DNA from 4 places in the Streptomyces sp. NPDC002742 genome. Region 4 is predicted to be linked to each of the others. Evidence: riboswitches for the same ligand, from Rfam matches in the RefSeq annotation. Region 4 holds a riboswitch; each other region holds the start of a gene.
What was found. A riboswitch is a leader RNA that binds a small molecule or an ion and turns the genes downstream of it on or off. The one in region 4 is predicted to bind cobalamin.
Positions count from the first base shown of each region.

Region 1 (4,746 bases), on a different contig from region 4:
ACTGTGCTCATGCGGGTGCTCCCGGTGGGATGAAGGGCAGTCCTTGCGGCGCGCCGGACTCGATGAGCCGCCACAGCGCGTCCGTGTCCGCGTGTTCCTCGATCAGGTCGCCGAGCCGGTCCAGCTGCTCCTCGCGCAGCGCCGCGAACGACGTGTCGGGCGCCGGCACGAAGCGGCGGCCCGCGGCGGCGGCCACCTCGCGAAGGAAGGCCCGCCGGAATCCGTCCGACTCCAGTGATCCGTGCCAGTGCGTGCCCCAGACGGCGCCTACCCGGCACCCGTCCAGGCTGTTTCCCCCGGCATCGCACATGAACGTGTCGCCGCCGCTGACCTCGGCGACGCCGTGATGGATCTCGTACCCCTCGACGTGTTCGCCGAGGGCCTCGCCGACCGGCCGCGTCAGCGTCTTCTCCCGCGCGAACCGCACGCGGACGGGCAGCAGGCCGAGTCCGTCGACGTGACCGGCGCGCGACTCGACCTCGTCCTCGATGTGCCGTCCGAGGATCTGGTAGCCACCGCAGATGCCGAGCACGGGACGCCCCTCGGCGGCGCGCCGCGCGATCGCGTCCGCGAGGCCGCGCTCACGCAGCCACTCCAGTGCCTTCACCGTGCCCCGGGTCCCGGGCACGACGACCAGGTCCGCGTCGGCCAGTTCCTCGGCCCGGTCCACGAACCGCACCACGACGCCGGGTTCGGCGGCCAGCGCGTCCACGTCGGTGAAGTTGGACATCAGCGGGATCGCGCAGACGGCCACCCGCAGGATGTCCGCGCCGACGGGGGAGGAGACGGACGACTCGCGGACGGCCCCGCGCAGCGAGACACGCAGCCCGTCCTCCTCGTCTATGCCCAGGCCGTGCTGGAAGGGCAGGACGCCGTAGGTGCGCCGGCCGGTGAGGCCGTGCAGCATGTCGAGGCCGGGCTCCAGCAGGCCGACGTCGCCCCGGAACTTGTTGACGAGGAACCCGGCGACGAGCGCCTGGTCCTCGGGGGACAGCAGCGCGACCGTCCCGAAGAACGAGGCGAACACACCGCCCCGGTCGATGTCTCCGACGATGAGCACGGGAAGCCCCGCGTTGCGCGCCACTCCCATGTTCACGATGTCGGTGCGCCGCAGATTGATCTCGGCCGGACTGCCGGCGCCTTCACAGATCACCGCGTCATACGTGCCCCGCAACTGAGCCAGACAGTCGAGGACGGTCCCGAGGAGTGCCTCCTGACGCCCTCCGCGCAGCCGTTCCCCGCTCGGCCCGGCGCCCGGCAGCGGCTCCCCGGCGGGCCCGGACGCCCCGAAGAACCCGCGCGCGCTCATCTCGCCGACCGGCCTGCCCATCAGGACGACCTGGCTGGTGCGGTCGCTGCCCGGCTTGAGCAGCACGGGATTCATCAGCGCGGTCGGCTCCACGCGGGCGGCCTGTGCCTGCATGGCCTGCGCCCGCCCGATCTCGGCTCCCTCGCGCGTCACGAACGAGTTCAGGGACATGTTCTGCGCCTTGAAGGGCGCGACCTTGACGCCCTGGCGCACCAGCCACCGGCAGATCCCGGCGGTCACCACGCTCTTGCCGGCGTCGGAGGTGGTCCCGGCGATCAGCAGCCCGCCGCTCATGCGGTGCGCCCCTTCCTGGTGAGCCGAGCCGTGAGCAGCACCCGTCCGGCGGCGCTCACGCCGAGCGCGAGCCAGCCGACGCGCCGGGAGAGCCGTACGGCCCGTTCGATGTCGTGGACCTGGACGGCGCGCCCCGCGCCGTTGAGCACGGGCCGGTGCTCGACCCGTCCCCCGTAGGAGAGGGTGCCGCCGAGGCGCACGCCGAGCGCGCCCGCGAAAGAAGCCTCCACGGGCCCGGCGTTGGGGCTCGGATGCTTGCGGGCGTCCGCGCGCCAGGCGCGCACGGCCCCGCGCGGGTCGCAACCGGCCACGGCCGCGAGGACGGCGGTCAGCCGGGCTCCCGGCCAGCCGGCGACGTCGTCGAGCCGGGCCGAGGCCCAGCCGTAGCGCCGGTGCCTGGGGGACTTGTGCCCGACCATGGCGTCGAGCGTGTTCACGGCGCGGAAGGCGACGAGTCCGGGCACACCGGCGGCGGCGCCCCAGACCAGGGCGCCGACGACGGCGTCGGAGGTGTTCTCGGCGACGGACTCGACGACGGCCCGCGCGATCCCGTCGGCGTCGAGCGCCTGCGGATCGCGGCCGCACAGATGCGGCAGCCGCTCCCGGGCCGCGTCGAGGTCACCGGCCGCGAGCGCGCCACCGATCGCCCGCGCCTCACGGCCCAGGGAGGTCCCTCCGACGACGGCCCAGGTGGCGGCGGCCGTCAGCGCGACGGAAGCGGTACGGGAGGTGCGTACGGTACGGCTCGTGAGCGCGGCGAGTCCGGTGGCACCGCCCACGCAGACGGCGGTGTGCAGTGCGCCCCACCCGCGGTGGTCGCGCCACAGTGTCCGCTCCACGGCCGCGGCGGCCCGCCCGAACGCGGCGACCGGATGCCCCCGGCGGGGATCGCCGAGCAGCAGGTCGCCCAGGAGGCCGGCGGCGGCGCCGTACGCGAAGACGCGATCGGCACGCACGGGGTCAGCCCGCGGTCGGGTGGAGTGGAACCCTCGTACTCAGCGGATCGGGAAACGGGCAGCCGCGCATGGCGATATGTCCTCACTCAGGGTGTCCACGCCCTGGTTCGACGAGACCGGCGGTGAGAGTTCCTGGCTCCCGGGGAGTTTCTTCCCCGATGACAGTGGCGGGACCGCGCCGGATTCGCACCGGCTTCCTCTCATGCCGCCGTACTTGGCTCCGGCAGTCCACCACGGGGTGAGAACGGCCGTCAACTGGCTGTTGACCTGCGGGGGGACAGTGTGCGCAGGCCCACATACGCGTGGGGTGCGGGACGGTGATCCGTCCCGCACCCCACGCGCGGTACCGCTCGGCGCAACCCTGTTTCGGGCCGCTCCGCCGGGTTACTTGGTGATGATCAGGGAGATGCCGTACGCCACCGCCGCGGCGCAGGCCGCGAAGCAGACGTACGCGCCGGTGGCCGCCGCGACCGCGGAACCGCCCTGGGCCGACTCCTTCTTGGAGAGGCCGGCGACACCGAGGGTGAAGAGGGTGACGAGGGCCACGGTCACTCCGAGGCTGACCCCGAAGACGGACCCGAGGGCTGACCAGTCGATGTTCATGCTGTTTCTTCCTTCGGTTCTCAGGCCACGGGGGACGGCGCGGACGGGCTCGCCGTGGGCTCGGCGGGAGCCGGGATGGTGGCCGTGAGCTCCTCGGCCACGATGCCGGCCGGGGGCGGGGTGACGGCGGCGATGGCGGTGGTCACCACACCGGCGGGCTCTTCGGCGTCGTTCACGTTGTTGTGGTCGATCACCTCGCGGCGCGAGCGGCGCCAGATCGCGAGGCTGGATCCGACCAGGAAGACGGCGACGAGCGCGGTGCCCCAGGCACCGAATCCGGTCACCCACTCGGCGAGCGCGCCGACCACGGCGGCGGCGGGCAGCGTGAGGACCCAGGCGACGACCATCCGCTTGGCGGTGGACCAGCGGACCACACCGCCCTTGCGGCCGAGGCCGGCGCCCATCACGGAACCGGAGACCGAGTGCGTGGTGGAGAGGGAGAAGCCGATGTGCGAGGAGGCCAGGATGACCGTGGCCGCGCTGGTCTGGGCGGCGAAGCCCTGCTGCGGCCGGAGGTCGGTCAGACCCTTGCCCATCGTGCGGATGATGCGCCAGCCGCCCAGGTAGGTGCCGAGCGCGATGGCGAGACCGGCGGACAGGATGACCCAGACCGGCGGGTTGGAGTCCGGAGCGACGGCGCCACCGGCGACCAGGGCCAGGGTGATGATGCCCATCGTCTTCTGCGCGTCGTTGGTGCCGTGGGCCAGCGAGACCAGGCCCGCGGAGGCTATCTGGCCGGCGCGGTAGCCCTTCTTGGTGGCCTTGGTCTCGGCGTCACCACTGAGCTTGTACGACAGCCGGGTCGCGAACATCGCGGCGAGGCCGGCGACGATCGGGGCCGCGACGGCGGGCAGGAGCACCTTGCCGACCAGGACGTCCCCGTGCACGGCGCCGGTACCGGCGGAGGCGATGGTGGCGCCGACCAGGCCGCCCATGAGGGCGTGCGAGGAACTGGACGGGAGTCCGACGAGCCACGTCACGAGGTTCCAGAGGATCGCGCCGACGAGCGCGGCGAAGATCACCTCCGGCTTGATGCCGGATTCATCGACGAGGCCTTTGGAGATCGTGTTGGCGACCTCCACCGAGAGGAAGGCGCCGACAAGGTTGAGCGCGGCGGACATGGCCACCGCGACCTTGGGCTTGAGCGCGCCGGTCGAGATGGTGGTGGCCATCGCGTTGGCGGTGTCGTGGAAACCGTTCGTGAAATCGAACACGAGAGCGGTGACGATCACGATTCCGAGGAGGAGCGTGATGTGTTCCATTTACCCAGGCTTCTGTTGGACGTCAGTGGCAGGTGGACCGTAGGCAACCTGGATGAACGGAAGGTGAACTGGGGCGGGCATCGTGGTGTCTGGAACGGTGAATCGCTCCTCCGGTTGAACCGGAGGGGTGGCGCCGCGGGTTCGAACGGATGTGGAATTCCAAGCTCCGCTTGGGTCGTCGCCCCGGGGTGGGACGTCTGGGGTGAGCCGGGGATTCGGGGAAGAGATTCCGGTCACCCGGCAGTTGCCGCTGTTGTCGTGCCGCCGGAAGGTCCACGTGGACCTTCCGGCGGGCGGCGCTCCGGTGCCGTCGACCGTAGCG
Region 1 covers NZ_JBIAQF010000026.1:68,552-73,297, forward strand. The annotation lists gene cobN (cobaltochelatase subunit CobN) at 1-11, opposite strand, end outside; gene ACFYW8_RS34975 (cobyric acid synthase) at 8-1,603, opposite strand; gene ACFYW8_RS34980 (cobalamin biosynthesis protein) at 1,600-2,559, opposite strand; cobalamin riboswitch at 2,665-2,808, opposite strand; gene ACFYW8_RS34985 (hypothetical protein) at 2,944-3,162, opposite strand; gene ACFYW8_RS34990 (inorganic phosphate transporter) at 3,183-4,424, opposite strand.
Region 1: another riboswitch for cobalamin. It lies ahead of ACFYW8_RS34980 (cobalamin biosynthesis protein); the one in region 4 lies ahead of ACFYW8_RS42970 ((2Fe-2S) ferredoxin domain-containing protein).

Region 2 (4,746 bases), on a different contig from region 4:
CGTCAGCGGCACCACCGTCGGCTCCGAGAAGCTGTGGATGGGCCAGACCCACGTCGCCCCCTCAACCGCCTCCTCGGACCACCATCACGGAGCGTCCGAGACGGCCATCTACGTGGTGAGCGGACACCCCGAGTTCGTCTTCCTGGACGACTCGGGGGCGCAGCCCGAGGAAGTGCGCCTGCGCACCTCACCCGGTGACTACATCTTCGTACCCCCGTTCGTGCCGCACCGCGAGGAGAACCCGGACCCCGCCGACGAGGCCGTCGTCGTGATCGCCCGCAGCACCCAGGAGGCGATCGTGGTCAACCTGCCGCGGCTGTACGTGCTGCGGCCAGGGGAGGAGGGGCCAGGAGAGGAAGCCTGACGGGCCAGGCCGTTCGGCCGCGCGTCACGGCGAAGCGGCTCACCACCGACCCGGGGTACCCGGTGGCGTACCGCACTCCGCACCCGCACGGGGGCCACGGTCCTCGGTGAGTACGGTGTCGGGAAGATCGTCGTGACCGGCGAATCCGAACGACCCCGGAAGGAACGGACGAGATCATGCGCGTCATCGTGGCCCGCGGCCTGACGGAGGCCCTCGGATGACCGGCGGCGAGGCACCCGGCGCCGAGGAATCCGTCCTGCTGCACACCGACGGACGGGCCGCCCACCTCACTCTGAACCGGCCGAGGGCGCTGAACGCCCTGAACCACGCGATGGTGCGCCGGATCGACCAGGCCCTCACCGCCTGGGAACACGACCCGGCCGTCGAGACCGTCGTCATCACCGGCGCCGGCGAGCGCGGACTGTGCGCGGGCGGCGACATCCGTGTCGTCCACGACGACGCGCGCGACGGGGACGGAACCGCGTCCGCCGCGTTCTGGCGCGACGAGTACCACCTCAACGCCCGCATCGCCCGCTACCCCAAGCCGTACGTGGCGGTCATGGACGGCATCGTCATGGGAGGCGGCGTCGGCGTCTCCGCGCACGGCAGCGTCCGGGTCGTCACCGAACGTTCCCGCATCGCCATGCCCGAGACCGGCATCGGCTTCGTCCCAGACGTGGGCGGCACCCATCTGCTCGCCCTGGCACCCGGCGAGCTGGGCACCCATCTCGCCCTGACGGGTGCCTCGATCGGCGCGGGCGACGCCCTGCTGTGCGGCCTCGCCGACCACTACCTGCAGTCCGCGTCGCTCAGGCAGTTCGTGTCCGACCTCGCGGACCTTCCCGTGCGCGAGGCTCTGGCCCGCCATGCGCGGCCGGCGCCCCGGGGTGAGCTGGCGGAGCGGAGGGAGTGGATCGACGCCTGCTACACGGCCGACACGGTCGAGGAGATCGTCCGACGACTGCTCGCGGTAGGCGACCCGGAGGCGAAGGAGACCGCGGAGATCCTCCTCGGCAACTCGCCCACCGCTCTGAAGGTCACGCTGGCCGCCCTGCGCCGCGTGCGACGGCTCGGTTCACTGGAGCGCGTTCTGGACCAGGAGTACCGCGTGTCCTGCGCCACCCTGTCCGCCCCCGACCTGGTGGAGGGTGTCAGGGCCCAGATCATCGACAAGGACCGCGACCCGCACTGGTCTCCGGCGACCCTCGCCGAGGTCACCGACGTCGATGTCGAGCGCTTCTTCGCCTCCCTGGGTGAGCGTGAACTCGGGCTCGCCGACCCGGGAACGGCGCGGCTCGCCGACCCGGGAACGGCGACGCTGAGCGACTGAAGTCGGCGCGGGGGCGGCCTTGCGTCCACCGGACCCGGCAGCCGTCCGGAAGCCGCCCCTCCGGCCGAGTGCGTGCCGAACTCCGCCGGCGGGAAGTCGAGTTGTGCGTCACGGACGTCGAACCTCCTACGTCCCCCGCGGCCGAACCCGGCGGAGGCACCGGGCACTTCTTCGCGTGTCGTCCGGATCGGAACCGGTGACCCGCCGTTCACAACGGACCCCGCCACCTGGGACGAGAGGAAGATCACCCCAGGTGGCGCGGTCTTGGCCAGGTACTCACCACGCGGTACGGTCGGTCCGATATTGATGACGTCAAGACGGAAGCCGGTGGAAATCCGGCACGGTCGCGCCACTGTGAGCGAGACGCCCAGCCACGCCGGGCGCCGCGTGAGTCAGACCCGTAGGCGTCATCCTGTGCACCACCGAGATGGGACGCGAACTCCCGAGGAGGTCCTGCCATGGCGCAGACCGTCGCCCAGCCGACAGCCACCACCCCCGCACTTCCCGCCAAGCTGCCGCTGACCGCGATAGCTCCCTGGGCGGTCTTCTTCGGCATCCTGATGCTGGTCCTGCTGTACTTCGTCGGCGCCGAACAGGGCGCCACCTCCGTCGTCTCCGGCGAGGACGTCCACGAGTGGGTGCACGACGCCCGCCACCTGCTCGGTTTCCCCTGCCACTGACGCGAGGGACGGCACACACTCATGAACTCCGCAACGGTAAGAAACCTGCTCGTGCGAGGCATGCTCGCCGGCCTCGCGGCGGGTGTACTCGCCCTGGTCGTCGCCTACTTGCTCGGTGAACCGACAGTCGACAGCGCGATCGGCTTCGAGGAGGCCCACGCGCCCGCGCACGGGCACGAGGTCGAACTCGTCTCCCGCAGCCTCCAGTCCACCGCCGGCCTCGCCACCGGTGTCCTGGTCTACGGCATCTCCTTCGGCGGCATCGCCGCGCTCGCCTACTGCTTCGCACTCGGCCGCGTGGGCCGCTTCAGCGCCCGCGCGACCGCGCTCCTGCTGTCCGGGACCGCGCTCCTCGCCGTGTACGTCGTGCCGTTCATGAAGTACCCGGCCAATCCGCCGTCGGTCGGTGACCCCGACACGATCGGCAAGCGGACCACCCTGTACTTCCTGATGATGGTCCTCAGCGTGCTCCTGGCCGTCGGCGCCACCATCCTCGGCAAGCGCCTCGCGCCCAGCCTGGGCACCTGGTACGCCACCGTCGCCGCGGTGGCCGCCTTCGCCGTCCTGATCGGCCTGGCCTACGAGTTCCTGCCCGTGATCAACGAGGTTCCGGGGGACTTCCCGGCCACCCTGCTGTGGCGGTTCCGGCTCTCGGCCCTGGCCATCCAGGCCACCCTGTGGGGCGGATTCGGCCTCGTCTTCGGCGAGTTGGCCGAGCGCATGCTCAACCCCAGGCCCGCGGTGGTCCCGTCCGGGCGGCGATCGGTTCCGGCCGCGAACTGAATCCGTCGGGACACGAGAAAGCCCCCGGACGCTTCCGGGGGCTTTCCGGACGACCATGGTGGCGAGCCGCTCGCGGTCGGCCGGCAGGTGCCCGTTGCTGTCCTCGGTGGTGAAGTCGATACTGCGCTCGATGGCGTCGAGCAGGGCGAGCTGACCGCCGACCACGTTCTCCCAGGTCGGCGCCGTGGCGTCCTAGAAGTCCGCCATCCACACCCGGGTACCGGAGTTGAGGGCGTCGTTCCGCGCCAGGCACTGTCAGTGGTCCCGCATACGGTTGCCCAATGGATCATCAGCGGTCGTTGCCTCGCCAAGAGGACAACTTCACAGTCCGGGAGACCGGCCAACGCCCCCTGCGAGCCTGCGATATGGGTGGGCTTGTTCCACGGAGGTGCGCATCCTGCCTGGGTGGAGATCACACGTGAGCGAAACCCCGATGCACGAGGCGGGAGACGTACGAGAGGCGTGGGGCCGGGTGACCGCCTGGCTTGAACGGAACGACCCTGAAGCCCTCGCTGCGCTCGGCGGCCCGGGAAGCCATGCGGCCATCGGCGAAGCCGAACTGAACATGGGCCTGAAGCTGCCGGGGGACATGTGGCAGTGGCTGCTGGCGAACGACACCGATGCCGGCAGGCAGCCCGATGGCCGATCGTGTCTGGTGGCGCTGGGGTGCGAGGTAGCGGCAATCCCCGTCGGCCATCTCCTTCTTGGTCTGACGGATATCCAGCGGGTCTACCTCAGCCGGATGGGCCTGGAGGAGATGCAGCCGTCCGCGGACCTCGACCATCCGTTCTGGCGTCGTGAGTGGGTGCCGATCGCCGCGGAGCGTGACGGTCTCTACGGGACGTTTCTGGACACGCTCAACGGAACCATCGGAACGTGGGCTGATGCACACGATCCCGAGCAGGGCGTATACGCCTCGTTGTCCGCTTTCTTCCAAGAGGCGGCGGACCGGCTGGAAGGGGTGTCCTCGGGAGACTGGAGAGGCCCCGGCAAGTCTGCTGCAACCCGTAAGCTCGATCCCCGTCCGGAGGACGAACCGATACGCCTCTGGGCACGCACCAACGGCTATCTGGTAAATGATCGTGGACGTATCCCCGCGTCCATCCGCGAGGCTTACGAGGCAGCACAGAGGTGAGCACAGGATCCGGCCTGCGCCGGGTCCGGCCGCGAACGCGAACACGGGCGGTGACCGGGCTCAGCCCGGTCACCGCCCGTGCGGTTCAACTGCCTTCGCCCTGCCACCGTCCCAGCGGCCGGCTCAGTGACCTTAGCCGCCGAACACCTTCAGAATGCGCTCCGCCGCTAGCGTGGCGGTCAACCCGCCCTCCCGCACCTGCCGTTCGAGGTCGGGGGTGACGGCCCGTACGGCCTGGTCGTTGTGCAGGCGGCCGAGGAGTTCGTCGCGGACCATCGTCCAGGTCCAGTCGACCTGCTGGTCGCGGCGCTTGTCGGCGAGACGGCCGGTCGAGTCGAGCAGGGTGCGGTGCTGTTCCAGGCGGTCCCAGACGGTGTCCAGACCGGCCGATTCGCGGGCGCTGCAACTCAGCACCGGAGGCGTCCAGGCCGCGTCCCTGCCGTGCATCAGCCGC
Region 2 covers NZ_JBIAQF010000013.1:48,859-53,604, reverse strand. The annotation lists gene ACFYW8_RS23870 (cupin domain-containing protein) at 1-364, shown strand, start outside; gene ACFYW8_RS23865 (enoyl-CoA hydratase/isomerase family protein) at 582-1,694, shown strand; cobalamin riboswitch at 1,967-2,112, shown strand; gene ACFYW8_RS23860 (CbtB-domain containing protein) at 2,153-2,374, shown strand; gene ACFYW8_RS23855 (CbtA family protein) at 2,396-3,157, shown strand; partial or broken gene ACFYW8_RS23850 (malate synthase A) at 3,203-3,394, opposite strand; gene ACFYW8_RS23845 (histone-like nucleoid-structuring protein Lsr2) at 3,576-4,292, shown strand; gene meaB (methylmalonyl Co-A mutase-associated GTPase MeaB) at 4,425-4,746, opposite strand, start outside.
Region 2: another riboswitch for cobalamin. It lies ahead of ACFYW8_RS23860 (CbtB-domain containing protein); the one in region 4 lies ahead of ACFYW8_RS42970 ((2Fe-2S) ferredoxin domain-containing protein).

Region 3 (4,746 bases), on a different contig from region 4:
CGCCGCGGGCCGTGCGCCGTCGATCAGTTCCTTCGCCTGGGCAGCACGGAAAAGGGACGAGGGCGGCGTCGAAGCGGTGGACCACTTGGCCAAGCTGGGTCTGGGCGTGCTTGTTCTTCCCGATGTCACCGTAGCTGTCGATGCCCTGGAGACGGCCGAATACGGCAGCGTGCGGGCGCACCGTGCGGTCGACGGAGACACCGATCGGCAGGCCGACGGCGACGATGAGGCCGTTGAAGCATGACCCTCGGCTCCGCGTACCCCCGTGACCGAACGACCGCCTCAGAGCCAGTAGTCGGGTGCGCTCGTTGTTGCTGCTCGGGGCAGCGTTGAGCCCTCCAACGCAGTTGCTCGGCATAGGGCAGACCGGTGAGCGCGTAGAGGACCATGACATCTCCAGGCAGGGGAAGCTGGCCGTGCCTTGTGGCGAGGGGCACGAGAGTCCAGACACCTGCCTGGGTACTGCCTGGCCGACGCCAGCGTGCTGCGGGCCGAGCCCGACGCGTTCGGGCCGGTCGTCTCCGACCCCACCGTCTCCCGCCTGGTTGACCCGCTCGCCTGGTCCGGGCCCCGTGCCCTGGAGGCGATCCGCCGGGCCAGGGTCGAAGTGCGGGACCGGGTCTGACAGTTGGCCGGTGAGCGGGTCCCGCAACCAGGAGCGTGACCTACAGATCGAGGTTGACGCAGCCATCGAGACCTGACTGGCGAGGCCTGGGACGTTCGTGAGGAGTCAATTGACTATGGTGCCAACTATCCCGCTTTTGTGCCAACTAAAAAGCCTCGCCACACACGGCGCTACCGCCGCACCCGGGGCATCCCCAGCCCGATCCACGAGATGATCTCCCGCTGGATCTCGTTGTTGCCGCCGCCGAACGTGAAGATCACTGCCGATCGGTAGCCGCGTTCGAGTTCGCCGTGCAGGACGGCGCCCGCGGAGCCCTCCTTGAGGACGCCGGGGGCCGCGACGATCTCCATCAGCCAGGCGTACGCGTCCCGGCGCGCCTCGGAGCCGTACACCTTGACGGCGGAGGCGTCCTGCGGGGTGAGCGTGCCCTCCTGGACGGCGTTCACCATCCGCCAGTTGAGGAGTTTCATGGCGTCCAGTTTGGTGTGCGTCCGGGCGAGGAGGCGGCGCACCCAGGGGAGGTCGACGACGCGGCGGCCGTCGGCGAGTTTGGTCTCCGCCGCCCAGCGCTGGACGTCGTGCAGGGCGCGGATGGCCATGGTGCCGTGTGCGGCGAGGGTGACGCGCTCGTGGTTGAGCTGGTTGGTGATCAGCCGCCAGCCCTTGTTCTCCTCGCCGACCCGGCGCGTGGCGGGGACGCGGATGTTCTCGTAGTAGCTCGCGGTGGTGTCGTGCGAGGCGAGCGTGTTGATGATGGTGCACGAATAGCCGGGATCGGAGGTCGGCACGAGGAGCATGGTGATGCCCTTGTGGGGCGGGGCGTCCGGATCGGTGCGGACCGCGAGCCAAACCCAGTCGGCCGTGTCGCCGTTGGTCGTCCAGATCTTCTGGCCGTCGACCGTGTAGTGGCCGGTCTCCTCGTCGCCTTCCCGTACGGCCCTGGTCCTGAGCGCGGCGAGGTCCGTCCCGGCGTCGGGCTCGCTGTAGCCGATCGCGAAGTCGAGTTCACCGGAGAGGATCTTCGGCAGGAAGTACGACTTCTGCTCCTCCGTACCGAACCGCATGATCGTCGGTCCGACGGTGTTGAGGGCCATCAGCGGCAGCGGTACTCCCGCCTGGGCCGCCTCGTCGAAGAAGATGAACTGCTCCATCGGGCTCAGGCCGCGCCCGCCGTACTCCTTCGGCCAGCCGACCCCGAGCCAGCCGTCCGCGCCGAGCCGTCGGATCGTCTCGCGGTAGAAGCGCTTCTGCGCCGCCGGATCGCCATAGCGCGCGTAGGCGTTGTCCGGTACCAACTCGGAGAAGTAGACCCGCAGTTCGGTCCGCAACCGCTGCTGCTCCGGCGTGTATTCGAGATGCACGGCGCCTCCTGCCTCCCCGAGCCCGACCTGACGGCGCACACCGTAGAACGTGTTTCAGAAATTGGGAATGCCGATGACGCGGACGCCGGGTCCGCGGGGTGTGGGCGGGCGGGCCTGCGCACGTGAGGGGGCGGTGCCCGGCCGGCCGGGCACCGCCCCCTCACCTGGGCCGGGGTTCCCGGCCGTCGCGGAATATCGTGGCTCGTACGTTTCCCGTCGCCGTCAGTGGCAGGGGAAACCGAGCAGGTGGCGGGCGTCGTGGACCCATTCGTGGACGTTCTCGCCGGACACGAGGGAGGTGGCGCCCTGTTCGGCGCCGACGAAGTAGAGCAGGACCAGCATCAGGATGCCGAAGAAGGCCGCCCAGGGGACGATCGCACCGATCGGCAGCTTCGCGGGAACGGCGGTGGGGGTGACGGTCGGCTGAACGACGGACTGCGCCATGGGGCAGAACCTCCTGGGGAACTCGCGTCCCGGCTCGGTGGTGCACAGGACGACAGCCACGGGTCTGACTTGGCCCGCCTCCACCGCTCCTGGCCGGAGCGACAAGTGCTGGGCTTACAGTGGCGCGACCGTGCCGGATTTCCACCGGGCTTCCGCCGAACCGTCGTCAATATCCACGTGACCGTACCGCGAAGCCGGTTCGGGGCCAAGGGCGCACGCACGGGTGCACCCTGTGCGCCCCGTGCGCCTGGGAACTCGACGACCGCCCTGCCGGACCAGGTGGTTCGCCTCCGACCACGGTCGGCGACGCGCGGGCCCCTGCGCACGAGCCCGGTACATGAGCCCGGCACACGAACCAGGTCCACGAAGCATGAGAGTGATGGCATGACCAGCCGAGTGATCTTGATCTCCGCGGCGATCAGCGAGGCGCTGCGCGAGGCCCGCTTCGACGACGGGAGTCCGGTGGACGCCGCGGGCCTGCGGGCCGCCAGGACGGCGGCCGCCGCGGGTGCCGTGCCGGCCGCGGGCCGCCTGTGGGTCTCCCCCACCGTGCGGTGCCGCCGGACGGCGGTTGCGCTCGGACTCGACGGCGGTGTCGAGGCACCGGAGTTGGCCGGTCTGGACGTGGGCCGCTGGCGCGGCGCGACGCTGGCCGAGGTGAGCGCGAAGGAGCCGGAGGCGGTGGCGCGGTGGCTCGCCGATCCCGCGTCGGCGCCCCACGGCGGCGAGTCGGTGCGGGCGTTCTGCGACCGGGTGGCGGAACGCCTCGACGCGGCGTCGGAGTTCGACGGCCGCACCGTCGCGGTGGTGGAGCCCGAGGTGGTACGAGCCCTGGTGGTACGGGTGCTGGGGGCGCCGGAGTCGGCGTTCTGGCGCGTGGACGTGCCGCCGCTCACCGTCACGGAGTTGAGCGGGCGCGGGGGGCGCTGGAACATCCGCGCCGGACGCCCGCTCGCCGAACCGTCCTGACCAGGGCCGCCGTTGCCCGCACCGTAGATCCCCGACCCGGGCGGCCCTGGTCCTCAGGGGCTTGACGTCCTCAGCGCGGGAATTGACGTCCTCAGCACGGGACTTGACCCGGCCGTCCGGGTGCGGCCCCAGAGCCCCGACCCGGGAGGCCCGCACGTCAGCGCGGAGCACGGGCGGACCGCACCCTCGCCACAGCGCCCTGCCGCGGGGCCGACCTCGTCCTCACCGCGGACTTGACCCGGACCGCCCGGGCCTCACCTCGGAATCCTCTCCCGGGGCGCTTTCGTTCCTCACCGCAGCGTGGCCATGAAGTCCGCGCACGCCTGGGCGCACTCACGGCAGGTCTTCGCGGCGGTCTCCGCGCCGGGGCATCCGTCGAAGGCGTCGGCGCACTCCAGGCAGACGTCACGGCACCACTCCAGCTGCGCGCGGATGCCTCTCTCGTTCTGCTCCAGTTGGCGGGACAGCACATGGCAGGTCGCCTCGCAGACCTCCGCGCACAGGATCCCCGCGCGCCGTGCCGCTTCCTGGTTCTTCGGCCCGTCGGGATCAAGGAGACTCGCGCGCAGCGCACAGGCGTGGGCACACTCGGTGCAGGCCTGGGCGCAGGCGAAGCGATCCTCCAGGAACCGGAAGAGCTCCCGCTGTGATGTCGTCGTCGTCACAACGCGCGGGTTGCCGCGGAGAGTCGGTTCAAACAGCGCGGGACACGGACCTCACGCGCCGGCCGCTTCCCGGGAGATCTGTTCGAACTGCGCGCCCATCGCCTCGGAGAGCGCCTGCGCCGCCGACAACGGGCGCACCATCACGGTGAGTTCGTCGATGCGTCCGTCCTCGTCGAAGTGCAGGAAGTCACAGCCGTTGATCTCCTTGTCACCCACCTTGGCCGTGAAGACCAGCGCGTGGTCACGGCCGTCGGCTCCGGCGATCTCACGGACGTAGCGGAAGTCGCTGAAGACACGCCAGACGCCGCGCAGGATGGCCGCGGTGATCGCCTTGCCCGGGTAGGGCTTGAAGGCGACCGGGCTGGTGAACACGACGTCGTCGGCCAGCAGCTCCTCGACCGCGCCGAGGTCCCCGGCTTCCACGGCCTTGCGGAAGGCGTTCATTGCGCCCACCTCTCTTACTCAACTAATTGATTAGGTGCGGATAAGATTAGTCGTGTGGAGACAGGCCGTCTAGCCTTGTGGGATGGCATTGCGCAACGCGGTACTGGCCGCGCTCCTGGAGGGCGAGGCGTCGGGCTACGACCTGGCCAAGGGGTTCGACGCCTCGGTGGCCAACTTCTGGATGGCGACCCCGCAGCAGCTCTACCGGGAACTCGACCGGATGGAGTCCGAGGGGCTC
Region 3 covers NZ_JBIAQF010000002.1:308,654-313,399, reverse strand. The annotation lists gene ACFYW8_RS04190 (hypothetical protein) at 1-244, shown strand, start outside; partial or broken gene ACFYW8_RS04185 (IS1380 family transposase) at 452-622, shown strand; gene ACFYW8_RS04180 (acyl-CoA dehydrogenase family protein) at 796-1,986, opposite strand; gene ACFYW8_RS04175 (CbtB-domain containing protein) at 2,209-2,430, opposite strand; cobalamin riboswitch at 2,468-2,630, opposite strand; gene ACFYW8_RS04170 (histidine phosphatase family protein) at 2,815-3,399, shown strand; gene ACFYW8_RS04165 (ferredoxin) at 3,690-4,064, opposite strand; gene ACFYW8_RS04160 (nuclear transport factor 2 family protein) at 4,116-4,508, opposite strand; gene ACFYW8_RS04155 (PadR family transcriptional regulator) at 4,591-4,746, shown strand, end outside.
Region 3: another riboswitch for cobalamin. It lies ahead of ACFYW8_RS04175 (CbtB-domain containing protein); the one in region 4 lies ahead of ACFYW8_RS42970 ((2Fe-2S) ferredoxin domain-containing protein).

Region 4 (4,746 bases):
CCGGGGGTGACCCCGTGGTGCCTCGTCCGAGTTCATCGGATGACGCGAACCTCGCCCTTCCCGCGGAGACCGCCGCACCATGATGACCGCGAGGGCGGCCGACAGGATGTACGACGAGGTCCCTCGTACCCCTCGGATCGGGTGAACGGGTACTGGCAACAGCCACGGCACCACTGATCAGGGGCCCGCCAACCGGCCCTTCAGCGACTGTCAGACAGCTCCTGACCAGCGGAAACCTGAAGTCGCCGACGTCGAACGGTTGGTGCACCTATCGCCCGAGCCAGGCCTGAAAGCGCCTGTGCACTTCACCGCAATGACCATCGCCTGATGCGTGGACGTTGTCTGGGGTGAAAATGGAGCCGTAGGGGCCGGAGTTGAGCGCACAAGCTTCTCGGACAGGCTGCAGAGCGTAGTAGCCGAATGCGACCAGTGCCACGACCAGCAGGGTGGACAGCAGGTAGCGGCGGACTGTCGGGGAAGGCACGACGTGATCCTGCTGACGCTTCACAAACACCCGTTGGGCGGCGTGGTGACAGCGGTGCTTCCTCCAACCTCACCGGAGAGACTGTCAGATGCAATGGCGGCAGCATCGTGTACGGGAAATGCTTGTGTCCACTCCGACGGCATCGACCTCACCGATGCATCCGCCGCCACCGCCATCGGCCTGGGTCGCCGGGTCTGCGAACGCCTCGACCGCCCCCAGCGCGCCGTACCACCCCTCGGCCGGTCCCCTGCGAATCGACCAGAACACCAGCACGTTCATCCCGTACCCCGTACCCCGTGACCGATCGCACGAACTGACGGTACGACGGACTTGATAGCCTCATCAGGCCAGTTGAGCCTCATCCGAGGCCAGGGAATCCGGTGCGAATCCGGAACTGACGCGCAGCGGTGAGGGGAACGGGCGGGGCACGCGAGCCACTGGGAGACCGGGAAGGCGCCCCGTCCGGACGAACCCGAGTCCGAAGACCTGCTGGCACCTCCGCGCCCCGGCGCGGAGGACATCCACAGTCCAGGCTCCGCGTACGAGCCCTGACCCCGAGGTCTGCCCGTGCTCCCCACCCCCGCCCGTCACGCCAAACCCGCCGTGCCGGTCACCGTCTGCGGCGGCCCGAAGAACGACACCGAGGACGCGACGAAGTCCGCCGCTGCGGGCTACCGGGCGCCGTGCCGCGTCGTCGTCTGCCGGGACTGCTGCTGTGGAAGCCCGAAAGTCGCCGGAGTGGATCACGCCCAGCAGACGGCACGCCTGGCCGAGAGCGCACCGGTGCGCATCGCGGCTTGCCTCGGCGTGTGCGAACACGCCAACGTGATCGTCGTCCAGCCCTCCGCCGCCGCACGTGCCGCGGGCGCCCGCCCGGTCTGGCTCGGCCTCGTCAACGACCGCGATGCCACGGACGACATCGCCGCCTGGGCCAAAGCCGGCGGCCCCGGCGTCGCCCCCTGCCCCGACATCCTCGACCTCTACGTCTTCACCCCGCCCCGGAGGGCGCGATGAGCGCGAAAGCCGGCCTGGTTGACGCCTTTTCCCTGGTCCGTCATCAATGCTGGGGCGGCAGTGTTATTGCGCGCCTGGTGAACTGATGACGATCCGAATTGTTGCGGTGATGCACCACGATGTGACAACTCGTGATGTCGTCGATCCCTGACAGGGAAAGCCACGCAGCCGGTCACGCATCGTCCGGGAGTGGTTCGCCGGTCTCCAGGAGCGACTTCATGCTTGCCACCACGTTCGGCCAGCCCTGGCTGACCATCTCGGCCAGGCTCGATCCGGGCTCGAATCCGTCGTGTACGACGGTGAGCTTCACGACCTGCGCGGCGGTCTCCTCGATCGTGAAGGTGACCTTCGAGCAGGCCTCGCCGGACAGCTTGGCGAGCAACTCCTCGTCCCAGTCGAAGCGCTTGGCCAGCTCCGGGGTGATGGCGTGCCAGGTGTAGGAGAGCCGGCTGTAGGGCTCGGCCTCCAGCACGACCTGCTTCGGGTCGCTGATCTGCACGCCGTGGTTGTCCCAGGTCATCGGTGAGCCGACGGACCAGTCCGTGGCGAACTCCGTGGACCAGTAGCGGCGGGTGAAGGCGGGCTCGGTCAACGCCTGCCAGAGTTTTTGCGGGGTGGTGCGGATGTAGGTGGTGTAGACGAAGGTCGGCGCGTCCATCGCGGTCTCCTCCAGGGCGAGTTTCAGGTCCGCCAGGGCTTGGACCCTGGTCCGGTCGTAGCGGCTGATCCACCGGTGAGCGATCTCGTGCACGGGCGCTGCGTTGAGGTAGTGCAGCTTCTCCCGGCCCCGCCGCGCGGTGGTGACGAGCCCGGCCTCCTCCAGTACCGCGAGGTGCTTGCTGACGGACTGCCGGGCCATGTCGAGTCCTGTACACAACTCGCGCAGGGTCTGCCCGTTGTGTGCGTTGAGCGAGTCGAGCAGTGCGCGCCGCGTCGGATCGGCCAGTGCCTTGAACACCTCGTCCATGCCCGTCCCCGTACCCAGGCCACCGCCTGTCGATATGCAGCCTTCCAGCTGCCTTTAATTTAGGCAGCCAATAGGCTGCATGTCAAGGCCAGCCCCGCAGCCGGACGAGGGTCGCGGGGCCACCGTTCGGCGGTGCCGAGGCCGAACGAGTTCGCCTGGATACGTATGGACGAAGCACGCGGGAGGGCATCAGGACATCTGGTCCCTGGAGGAACGCGACATCGATGTCTCGGCGCCGCCGACCTGGCCCGATCGCCCGCGCCGTGAAGCGCGGTGAAGCGCGGTGAAGCGCGGTGAAGCGCGGTGAAGCGCGACTGAGGATGCTGCGGTACCGGCCGGAGGTGATCGACGGCTACCTGGCGGGCACTGGCTTGGTCCTCAACCCATAGTCAGCGTTGGGGATCTGGTCGAGGTGACCACATGGATGCGGCCGCTTTGCCTGTGTGTCGCACCTGGTCAGCGGTCAGGCGCCGCAGGTCCCAGATCAACTCGGCCACGCCGACCGCCGCCGGCTCCTGTGCGTGGGGCTCCTCGGAAGGCGGGCCGCCGGTCAGGGCGCCCAGGTCGCCAGCGGGAATGCCCAGCACGGTCCCGAAATCGGCCACGAGGTCGGGGGTCAGCTCCTTGCGACCGGCGCCCACCATTCCGTACGTGGACGCGGACCAGTACCGGCCGGTCAGGGAGTGGAAGACCCTGGCGATGCCCATCCAATGCAGGTTCCTGTATCTGAGCATCCGGACGAGCAGGGCCCCGGGCGGCCCAGGGGGCGGGACATCGACCCGCGGGAACGCCGGTGACTGCACGACCTTCCGCTGCGGCAACGACCGGACGAGGTGGCGCAACTCGCTCTTCTTCTCCGATGGGAGCTCTACGGCACGTCTCACGACCTGTGGTACCCACCTGCTGGCCTCTGCGTCCACGGGGGCAAGGTCGTCCGGAACCGTCGCCCCCGCGATCACGAATACGTCTGCGGCATGGAGACCGAGTGCGGGTCCGAGCTGTCGGAGCAGGGCTGGGCTCGGCGCGATGCCGGCGAAGACCCTTTGGAGCTCGGGTTCGGGGACTCCGGATTGCCGTGCCAGGGTGCCGATGTCCAGCTTCCTGTGATCCAGCAACCTTGCCAGGAGCACACCGAAGCCTGGATATCCCGTCATGCCGCCAGCGTAGAAGGGGGATCACTCACCTGTCCGCTGGTTCAGACGGCATCGGGCAGGGCGAACCCCGTCGCCAAGGCGTCGGCCGGACTGCCGACGCCGCGCGTGACCTCGCAAAAGGCCCCGCGATGGAGCTAGGGGCATGCCGGTCCGGGGATTCGGCGTGCTGCTGATGGTTCGGTAATCGCTGTCGGCGGCCCGCTACTCGTAGCGGTACTTCAGCGAATCCGCCTCCGTCTGCTCGATGTCGGCGATCGTCAGCTCCGGCATCCGCAGCTGGGCCAGCGTCACCTCGGCCGAGGTCGGCTGGGCGTCCGCCGACAGCCACTGGTCCGGCTTCCAGGCCCCGCTGCGCAGGAGTGCCTTGGGGCAGTGCGGGTAGACCTCCTCGATTCCCAGCACCAGCGCACTGGCCGGCGGTTTGCCCACGGCGGTCAGCTGAGACAGCAGCTCCGGGCGGGTGGAGACGCAGGCCCGGCCGTTCACCCTGAGCGTCGTGGTGCGCCCCGGGATGACGAACAGCAGGCCGGCCCGTCCCGTGGTGACGACATTCTGCAGGGTGTCCAGACGCTTGTTGCCGGTCGCGTCCGGTATCGCCACCGTCCGTGTGTCCAGGACCGCGACGAACCCGGCGGGGCCGCCGCGCGGGGAAACGTCACAGTTGCCCTCTGCGTCCGTGCTGGCGACCAGGACCAGCGATGAGCATCCGATCAACCGCTTGGTCTGTTCGGTGAGTTCGGTCATCTGCTTGCGCACGGCGGCGTCGCTGGGGAGTTCGTAAGCCCGGCGCAGTGCCTCCTGGTCGGGCACGGCGTCGAGAAGGAGCGAGTCGAAGGCACTGCCGACAAGGGATGGCGTCATGCCCCCGACCCTAATGGGCGCCGATCCGCGATGGATCTTGGTCGTCCGCAAGACGGTATGTCTGCGGCCTGCGGTCACATGACGAGGGCAGCCACGAGACCTACCCCTTCGAGCTGAAGATCGACAAGCGGGTGGCGGGTGCCAAGGGCTCGGGGGCGCTGAGCACCGAGGCGCGGCCGTCCGACTCCGACAAGGCCAACGACAAGGCCGACATCACGCTGGAGGTCGCGGGTGGGGGGCGACCGGCTCGACGACCCGCTCGACGG
Region 4 covers NZ_JBIAQF010000048.1:20,059-24,804, forward strand. The annotation lists partial or broken gene ACFYW8_RS42965 (short-chain fatty acyl-CoA regulator family protein) at 611-818, shown strand; cobalamin riboswitch at 816-993, shown strand; gene ACFYW8_RS42970 ((2Fe-2S) ferredoxin domain-containing protein) at 1,223-1,498, shown strand; gene ACFYW8_RS42975 (ArsR/SmtB family transcription factor) at 1,671-2,465, opposite strand; gene ACFYW8_RS42980 (hypothetical protein) at 2,855-3,619, opposite strand; gene ACFYW8_RS42985 (MSMEG_1061 family FMN-dependent PPOX-type flavoprotein) at 3,821-4,480, opposite strand; gene ACFYW8_RS42990 (hypothetical protein) at 4,694-4,746, opposite strand, start outside.